Regions from separate parts of the Marinomonas sp. NPDC078689 genome, predicted to be linked through region 2. Evidence: predicted binding sites of a transcription regulator. Region 2 holds the regulator's gene; each other region holds the start of a gene.

Region 1 (2,206 bases), on a different contig from region 2:
TCTTGGTTTACGCAGCGCTTCATAACGAGCAAGTGCAAGTGGCAACGCATGTTGTTCAAGCAATCGCCCCAACGCATAAGCATCTTCAATCGCCATCGCGGCCCCTTGCGCCATAAAAGGCAACATAGGGTGGCAAGCATCGCCGAGCAACACGACTCGGCCTTGATGCCAAGTCGACAAGGCTTCACGGCCATTTAACGCCCACAAAAAAGTACTCTGCGCTTTCGCCAATAGACCACTCACCTCTGGATGCCAGCCAGCAAAAGCGGCTCTCAGCTCGTTGATGTCGCCCTCTTCACGCCAAGATTCTTGGTGCCAATCATCTCGTTCCTCCACCGCAACAAAATTCACCCATTCACCGCCACGTAAGTAATAAGTCACTAGGTGACGCTTTGGCCCCACCCACACACACGCATCAGGTTGAATGGTCACGCCATCAAGTTCGCTAACAGGAATCACACCACGCCACGCCACCTGTTTCATAAAGGTCGGCGACTCTTTTCCTAACATCTGCTCTCGAATCACGGAACGAATGCCGTCAGCGCCAATCAATAAATCCGCCCTGTGTTGTGATTTGTCCGCCAACATGACAATGACTTGATCATCTTGTTCAAGATAACTTTCCACACTGCGGCCTAACACCAGCGTCACACCGACCTTTTCGCAGGCAGCAAGCAGTACTTTATGCAAATCAGCACGGTGTAAATGCCAATAAGGCGCCCCATAACGCGCTTCCGACGACGCCCCTAATGGGCTTTTAAGGTAATAATCGCCGCTTTTGAAATGTCGTATACAGGCATGCTGTGGCACAAAAGCAAACGCACGTAAGGCGTCTTCTACCCCTAAGTAACGCAACACCTTCATGGCGTTCGGGCTCATTTGCAAGCCTGCTCCCACTTCACCAAGTTGACTGGCTTGTTCAAAGATAGTGACCTTATGACCTGTCTTTGCCAACGCCAATGCGGCGCTCAGTCCACCGATTCCAGCCCCTGCGATAGCGACTTGCTTTGCCTTATTCACGATATTTTCCTATTACGGCCAGATTAATTTGCTCTCTGACGTTGTTTAGCTAGATTCCAACCAATAAAGAAATAGTAACGACCTTAGTCCAATAATGTCTTGCGCTTAATCACGCCAAGTCATAGTCATTCGATTATTTCTCTTAAAAAAACACACTCTGGCGCAATACTTGCTGTATTTCATTTGCCTAATTAGCGCGCTAATGTCAGATTATCAGTACGGTTATTATTAATTCTATAACGCGTAAGCATAACAAATAAGCCTCTGAAAAAGGGGGCGCGCTAGGCCAACAAGTGCAAGGAATCGCACCATTTTTAAGATCAAAGCCCAAAAGCTAATAATAAAGCGAGGTGTAAATGGACAGTTTGAGTAGCCAATATCAATCAAAAGATTTTTTTGATGAACTAATAGACCCACAAGGAAAGCCAAGAGCACCAGCCGAACAACTACTGAATTATTTAAACAGTTTATCCGAAGAAGAGTTAGAAAAGCGCAGGCTCACTGCCGAAGCCACTATCCAAGAAATGGGCATAAGCTTTACTGTTTATACCGAAGAAGGAAACATCGACAGAGCTTGGCCTTTTGACATTGTTCCTCGCACCATTGAAGCGTCAGAGTGGCGCATTGCAGAAGCGGGCTTAAAACAACGCCTAAAAGCCCTTAACTTATTCATCGACGACCTCTACCACGACCAAAATGTCATCAAAGACGGCATTATCCCCGCCCACATCATTAAAGATTCAAAAAACTTCAGACCAGAATGCGTCGGCGTGTCACCTGCTTTCGGCGTTTGGGCGCACATTTGTGGTACTGACTTAGTGCGCGACGACGTCGGCGACTTTTATGTGTTAGAAGACAATTTACGCGTTCCTTCTGGCGTTTCTTACATGTTAGAAAACCGCGCGATCACAAAACGTGTATTGCCTGAGCTATTTGAAAACGACGACATTCTTCCTGTTGGCTCTTACACCTCTCACCTTTTTGATACCTTAGCGGCGCTGTCGCCACGGGACATAGAAAACCCAGAAATTGTCGTACTCACCCCAGGTATCTATAACTCAGCGTATTTTGAACACGCTTTCTTAGCACAACAAATGGGCGCAGAACTGGTGGAAGGCAGTGATCTATTTGTTGATGAAGAAGACGACTGTGTCTACATGAAAACCATTAATGGGCCTGAGCGTGT
Region 2 (2,206 bases):
TTTAGAAAAATGTCCGTTGAAGACAATATTTACGCCATTTTAGAAACGCGCAAAGAGCTGTCAAAAGAACAAAAGAAAGAAAGACTAGAAGGCCTGTTAAACGAGTTTCATGTCACCCACATTCGCAGCAACTTAGGCATGGCACTCTCTGGCGGCGAACGTCGTCGCGTGGAAATAGCGCGTGCGCTTGCCATGAACCCCAAGTTCATCCTATTGGATGAACCTTTTGCTGGGGTTGACCCCATCTCGGTTGGCGACATTAAACTGATCATAAAACACCTGCAAGAAAGCGGCATTGGTGTTTTGATTACCGATCACAACGTACGCGAAACATTAGACATTTGCGACAAAGCCTATATCGTAGGCAATGGGAAAATAATCGCCTCAGGTGATGCTGATACCGTGATCAACAATGAGCAAGTAAAAAAGGTTTATTTAGGGGACGACTTCCGTCTATAGCCTCTTATCTTTGCAGCCGAAAGGGAGTAGTATGCATAACTCGTTCCAATTTCCTCTTATTAGAAGTGTTTCTTTATGAAGCAGTCTCTGCAATTAAAAATCGGTCAACAACTGACCATGACTCCCCAGCTGCAACAAGCCATTCGGTTGCTGCAGCTTTCTACGTTAGACCTGAAACAGGAAATCCATGAGTTTCTAGAATCCAATCCGCTTTTAGAAATTGATGATGAAGATTTTTCCCATTCAGAAGCGCCAACGAGAGAACAGGAAGAGGCAGCCAGTAAAAAAACCGAGGCGAACGCCAGTGAAGAAGCCCGCGTTGAGTCCGAGTGGACCGACAGTATTCCAGCAGAGCTCTCCATTGACAGCAATTGGGACGATACTTACCAAAATTCTGCCGCAGCAAGCGTCGGCTCCAGCAATAATTATGAAGGCGACAGTGACTACGAAAGTCGCAACGCCCCTGCTGAAAGCATTCAAGATCACTTGATCTGGCAACTTAACCTAACGCACATGTCAGATCGCGACATTGAAATCGCTTACGCCATCATTGAATGCGTGCAATCAGACGGCTATCTCAGTATTACGCCTGAAGATATTTGGGAATCGCTAACCAGCGAACTTGAAGATCTTGAGCTCGACGAAGTCATGGCAGTGCAACACAGACTACAACGCTTTGATCCTGCTGGCGCCTGTTCAACCGACTTACGCGATTGCCTATTAGTGCAATTAGAAGCCTTTCGCGACCACCCTCTTTATAAGAGTACCTACAACCTAGTCGATAACCATCTGGCTTTACTAGGCAACCGTGATTTTGCTCAATTAAGTCGCAAAACAAAGCTCAAAGAAGAGTCATTGAAGGAAGTGGTCGATCTGATTCAACAACTCAACCCACGACCAGGCTCTATTATTGATGCCGATGATACGGATTATGTTATTCCAGATGTCTCTGTCAAAAAGTGCAATGGGGTTTGGCAAGTTGAGCTAAATAACGACGCGTTACCGCCCGTCAAGATCAACGAAACTTATTCTGCGATGGCCGCAACAGCCTCCACCTCAGAAGACGTCACCTACATCAAAAACTCCTTGCAAGAAGCCAAGTGGTTTATGAAAAGCCTACAAAGCCGCAACGAGACCCTACTCAAAGTGGCCAGCTGTATCGTAAATCGCCAAATCGACTTCTTTGAACTTGGTGAAGAAGCCATGAAACCCATGGTACTTCACGATGTCGCGGAAGAAGTCGGCATGCACGAGTCCACCATTTCGCGTGTGACGACACAAAAGTACATGCACACACCAAAAGGTATTTTCGAGCTGAAGTACTTCTTCTCAAGCCACGTTAATACCGCTTCTGGTGGCGAATGCTCTTCGACAGCAATCAGAGCCATGATCAAAAAATTGGTGGTAGAAGAACCCGCCAAAAAGCCCTTGAGTGACAACAAGCTAGCCACTATTTTAGCGGACCAAGGCATACAAGTAGCACGACGAACTGTTGCAAAGTACCGTGAGGCAATGAACATTCCTCCTTCTAATGAACGAAAACGATTGATTTAATACGGACAACTACTTCTTATGCCATTAAAATCATTAATAAAAGCAGACCTTGTCTTTGCAAAACAAGACGTTGTGAGCAAAAAACGCATTCTTGAAAGCGTTGCCGATGTGGCTGCAAATCGTCTCCATTGTGACAAAGAAGCAATCTACGAAGCTTTACTTGGACGCGAAAAGCTAGGCAGCACCGGCATTG
Region 3 (2,206 bases), on a different contig from region 2:
GCTAAATTGTGCAATGTGGTGATAATGCCGTTTTGGTGAAAATCGCCCATAATATTTCTCCTAATGTCGTTGCGCCACTGTGGGACACAGACGTCGTTATTGTTGTCTTAAGTCGGTTATTTCTAAAATTGTCACTGTCCTGTTTTTTTCGCTGGAGTACGCCAGCTGCCTACAAAATGCCTTGTTTTATTAGTGCTTTATCAATGGCTTGAGCCCAGCCTTCGGGGCCATAGCCATCGGTTAACCAAGCGTCATGGCGATAGGGTACTTCCGGTGGCGCGTGGACAGGGGAGCGAATTACCACTGGAATATCTGCTTTACTGAGCATGCCAACGTCATTGTCACCGTCCCCTAAAGCCATGGTGGTAACCGCTTCTTGGAAATGGGTCTCGTAACGGGCACTTAGCCACAGCATGGCGCGGGCTTTGTCGCAGTCGCTGCCCATTAAATGAATAAAGCGTCCGCCTTTTTGAAGTTGAACACCTTGTGGCTCAAGGGCTTGTTTGAGAGTGTTGAGAGCAATGTTCGAATCTTGCCAGACCATGGGCTCGGTGAATTCCCGCTGCATGGCGAGTTGCGCATTGGCTTCGGAGAGCCCGGTTAAATCGACGATGTTTTGCGCCTGCATGTCGCAGAAACTTTGAAAACGGTAGTGTGTTTTGTATTCGCTGATCAAATCGATCAGGGTTTGGCGCTTTGGACCGAAGGATTTAAGCCAATAGTCTCCATGATCTTCCATTGACGCATCGACAGGTAATCCAAGGTGTTTGGGAATATAAACGGCGGCCCCGTTTTCGACGATAAATGGGTCTTGATGATTAAGTTCGTTTCGTAATTGGGTGAGTTCAGCGTAGGTTTTACTGGTGTTTAAAATACAAGGGATAGTAAAGGTCTTGAGCGCTTGAAAAGCCTGTAACGCCGGCTGAAAACTGTAAGTGTGATGGTCAAGTAAGGTGCCATCAAGATCTGAAAATACTAAAAGACGAGTCATCAGTGTGGGATCTATTCAAAGGCGCAAAAGGCGATGATATGCTTCGCGACGATTAAATGATCTTGTACCTCCTAATTAGCTGTGCAACTTACAGGGTCTATTGTTCGTTGCTGTTTCACTCAAACTATTCGGTGAAAGATTATTCATTGATCTTGCAAAACTGGTGCCAGTCAGTGAAAGTACGCTTTCATCAGAGTTCCTTCTTGAGCTCCTGCTTTTACACTAACGCTTTAATTGAACAAACGTATGACAATGAATTTAAAACTGACTTTTTCTACTTTTTTGGCGTTAGTCGCTTTCGCGGCAAACTCTATTCTATGCCGCTTGGCATTGGTGCAAAATGACGCGGGAGCATTGATTGATCCAACCTCTTTTACCCTGGTTAGACTGATAAGCGGTGCCTTAATGCTGCTGATTTTATGCCTGCTTTATCGGGACAGTCGTGACACGGCAGAGGTCCCATCGCGACTCAAACAAGTGTGGCAATCTGGTAACTGGTCATCGGCAACGGCGTTGTTTATTTACGCGTTGGGCTTTTCCTACGCCTATGTGTCATTGGCCACCGGCGTAGGTGCGCTCATTTTGTTTGGGGCTGTGCAGATCACCTTGATTTTATTGTCTTTTATAAACGGACATCGCATGAAATGGCTAGAATGGCTGGGGCTCGCGGTGGCCTTTTCTGGCTTTGTTTATTTGGTGTTACCGACGCTCTCTACACCGTCTGCTGTTGGCTTTGTGTTAATGGCATTGGCCGGTGTGGCTTGGGGGATTTATACCTGGCATGGCAAAAAAGTCAGCAAGGCGTTGTTTGCAACCACTTCTAATTTTATTCGAACCTTGCCACTGTTATTAATAGCGCTGGTTTTTGTTGGCTTTCAGTTGGACATCACGTTACAAGGGTTTTGGTTAGCCGTCGCTTCCGGTGCGCTTATGTCTGGTATGGGTTACGCCATCTGGTATGCGGTGTTGGCACACATGAGTGCGTCTGTCGCGGCCGTTTTACAACTCTTGGTGCCAATACTGGCAACCTTGGGTGGCGTCATATTTGCGAATGAGGCCGTTACCTTGCACTTGATTCTAGCGTCGGCAGCGGTATTGGGCGGTGTGTTGATCGTCTTGATTGGTAAGAGAAAATAGAATTAAACGCACCTTTGTTGTGCGTAATTTTATTTTTGCGCCAATTTAGACGTGTATTCTGCATCAGAATTGTCTTTT
Region 4 (2,206 bases), on a different contig from region 2:
GCAAATAGGGCAGCCCGAGAAATAACATGCTCTAACTCTCGAACGTTTCCAGGCCAATGGTACGCTTCTAACAAGGAGATGGCGGCGGCCGACAACGTCAGCTGTTGAAGTCCGAGTTTGCGGCGAAAACTTTCGGCAAAAAAGCCCGCTAATAGAGGAATGTCACCTTGCCGTTCTTTTAATGAAGGCACTTGAATAGGAAAAACGCTAAGTCGATGAAAAAGGTCTGAGCGAAAACGATGCTCTGCCACTTCTTGCTCTAGTCGTCGGTTGGTCGCCGCGATAATACGAACGTCGACTTTGCGAATATCGTCCTTACCTACCGCTTGTATCTCTTGGTTTTGAATCGCTCTTAACAAACTGCCTTGAACTTCTAGTGGCAGCTCTCCAATCTCATCGAGAAAGAGGGTGCCTCCATCCGCTAAGACAAACTTGCCTTCGCGATCACGATCGGCGCCGGTGAACGCGCCTTTTACGTGTCCGAACAGCTCACTTTCAATCAAATTCTGCGGGATAGCGGCACAATTCACATACACCATGGGCAAATTGCTGCGATTGGAAGCATGATGCAAAGCGCGCGCGACCAGCTCTTTACCAACCCCGGTTTCACCTTCAATCAAAATGGCAAAATCAGAAGGAGCAACCAACTTAATCGCTTGATAAAGCGTTTTCATAACATCACTTTGACCGATCATTTCATGGCCATCGTTGACTCTTGACTGCTCGTTCATCGCTTGCAAAGCATGCTCTGCTCGTTGTGACTTTGCTTCTAGCTGCTCCATTAAAATCGCAGTATTCAACGTCATCGCCGCCATGGTGCCAATGATTTCAAGCGCTCGCGAATCAATATCATCAAACACATTCGGAGTAATGCTGTCTAACGTCACCACGCCAATCAGAGTGCCATCCAAGTACAAAGGCACACCCATACAAGAATGCACCCGCAGATGCTCATCGTGACCAAGCACCATGCCATCATAAGGGTCGGGCAAAGCGGAATCAGCAGGAAATCGAACCGGATAATGACCCGCACAGATTTCACGCAAGCGTGGGTGCTCTGCAATGGTAAAACGACGCCCCATTAGGTCTTCCGACAACCCCCGTTGAGCTATCGGTGTCAACACACCATGATGATGTATCAATAGCACCACAGCATCACAATTAATCGTTGCTCGAACCGCATACACTAGCTGTTCAAATCGATTAGTCTGTGTGACTGCACTCGCCAAATCGAGGGCAAAACTCAGCAAGGCATTGTTGGACACCTGATTCATTCTTTTTCCCTATCAACCCATTAATCTTGAGTCATTTTGACACAGAAGAAACTAAATGACCTATTTTTATTTAGGTCTAAATGACTCACTTTTAAAATATAAAATCGTAAAACATTGAAATATATGAATTTATTTTATTGGCACGCCTTTCGCAATAGAAGGAGTAATTGATATTTAACGACGACATTTCAGTAGAAAGGAGCACCACAATGCTATCGCAGAAACACATAGATACAGTAAAAGCGACTATCCCATTACTCGCCTCTGCCGGACCAGCCATTACTGAGCATTTTTACAAACGTATGTTTAAACACAACCCAGAGCTAAACGATGTGTTTAACATGACCAACCAAAAAACAGGCCGCCAACCTGCTGCCTTGTTCAATGCGATTGCCGCTTACGCCACACATATCGACAACTTAGAAGTGCTCACAAGCGCCGTTATGCGCATTGCTCACAAACACACAAGTTTCAACATCCAACCAGACCAATACGACATTGTTGGTCATCACTTGATTGAGACCTTGCGTGAACTTGCTCCTGAAGCCTTCACTCAAGACGTAGAAGAAGCTTGGGTCGCCGCCTACGGTCAATTGGCTGAAATCTTCATCAAAGTGGAAGGCGATTTGTACGAGAAAAATGCCGCAGAAACCGGTGGCTGGAAAGATTTCCGTCAGTTCCGCGTGGCGTCTAAAACCCCAGAGTCTGAATTGGTAACTAGCTTTGTGTTAGAGCCTGTCGATGGTAAAGCAGTGATCGATTACACACCAGGTCAGTACCTTGGCATTAAAGTTCACCCTAAAGGCAACCAGTACGAAGAGATTCGTCAGTATTCTTTGTCTACTACTGCCAACGGCAAAAGCTACCGCATTAGCGTTAAACGTGAAGGCAGCGATGATATGGCAGGCGTCATGTCTAACTACTTACACGAT

Evidence for each region. The regulator sigma-54, encoded in region 2, starts transcription at its own class of promoters, with help from an activator protein. The targets are predictions, from matches to a motif close to TGGCACNNNNNTTGCTNT.
Region 1: ACIGBN_RS01125 (circularly permuted type 2 ATP-grasp protein) is a predicted target of sigma-54. The motif match lies at 1,179-1,196, and genes of this name have one in related genera.
Region 3: ACIGBN_RS08610 (HAD-IIB family hydrolase) is a predicted target of sigma-54. The motif match lies at 1,143-1,160, and genes of this name have one in related genera.
Region 4: hmpA (NO-inducible flavohemoprotein) is a predicted target of sigma-54. The motif match lies at 1,413-1,430, and genes of this name have one in related genera.

Annotation. Positions count from the first base shown of each region.
Region 1 covers NZ_JBITUJ010000001.1:261,047-263,252, reverse strand. The annotation lists gene ACIGBN_RS01130 (FAD-dependent oxidoreductase) at 1-1,020, opposite strand, end outside; gene ACIGBN_RS01125 (circularly permuted type 2 ATP-grasp protein) at 1,377-2,206, shown strand, end outside.
Region 2 covers NZ_JBITUJ010000002.1:81,257-83,462, forward strand. The annotation lists gene lptB (LPS export ABC transporter ATP-binding protein) at 1-459, shown strand, start outside; gene ACIGBN_RS03540 (RNA polymerase factor sigma-54) at 535-2,013, shown strand; gene ACIGBN_RS03545 (PTS sugar transporter subunit IIA) at 2,032-2,206, shown strand, end outside.
Region 3 covers NZ_JBITUJ010000004.1:37,520-39,725, reverse strand. The annotation lists gene ACIGBN_RS08615 (glycosyl transferase) at 1-50, opposite strand, end outside; gene ACIGBN_RS08610 (HAD-IIB family hydrolase) at 170-991, opposite strand; gene ACIGBN_RS08605 (DMT family transporter) at 1,238-2,128, shown strand.
Region 4 covers NZ_JBITUJ010000005.1:210,642-212,847, reverse strand. The annotation lists gene norR (nitric oxide reductase transcriptional regulator NorR) at 1-1,274, opposite strand, end outside; gene hmpA (NO-inducible flavohemoprotein) at 1,484-2,206, shown strand, end outside.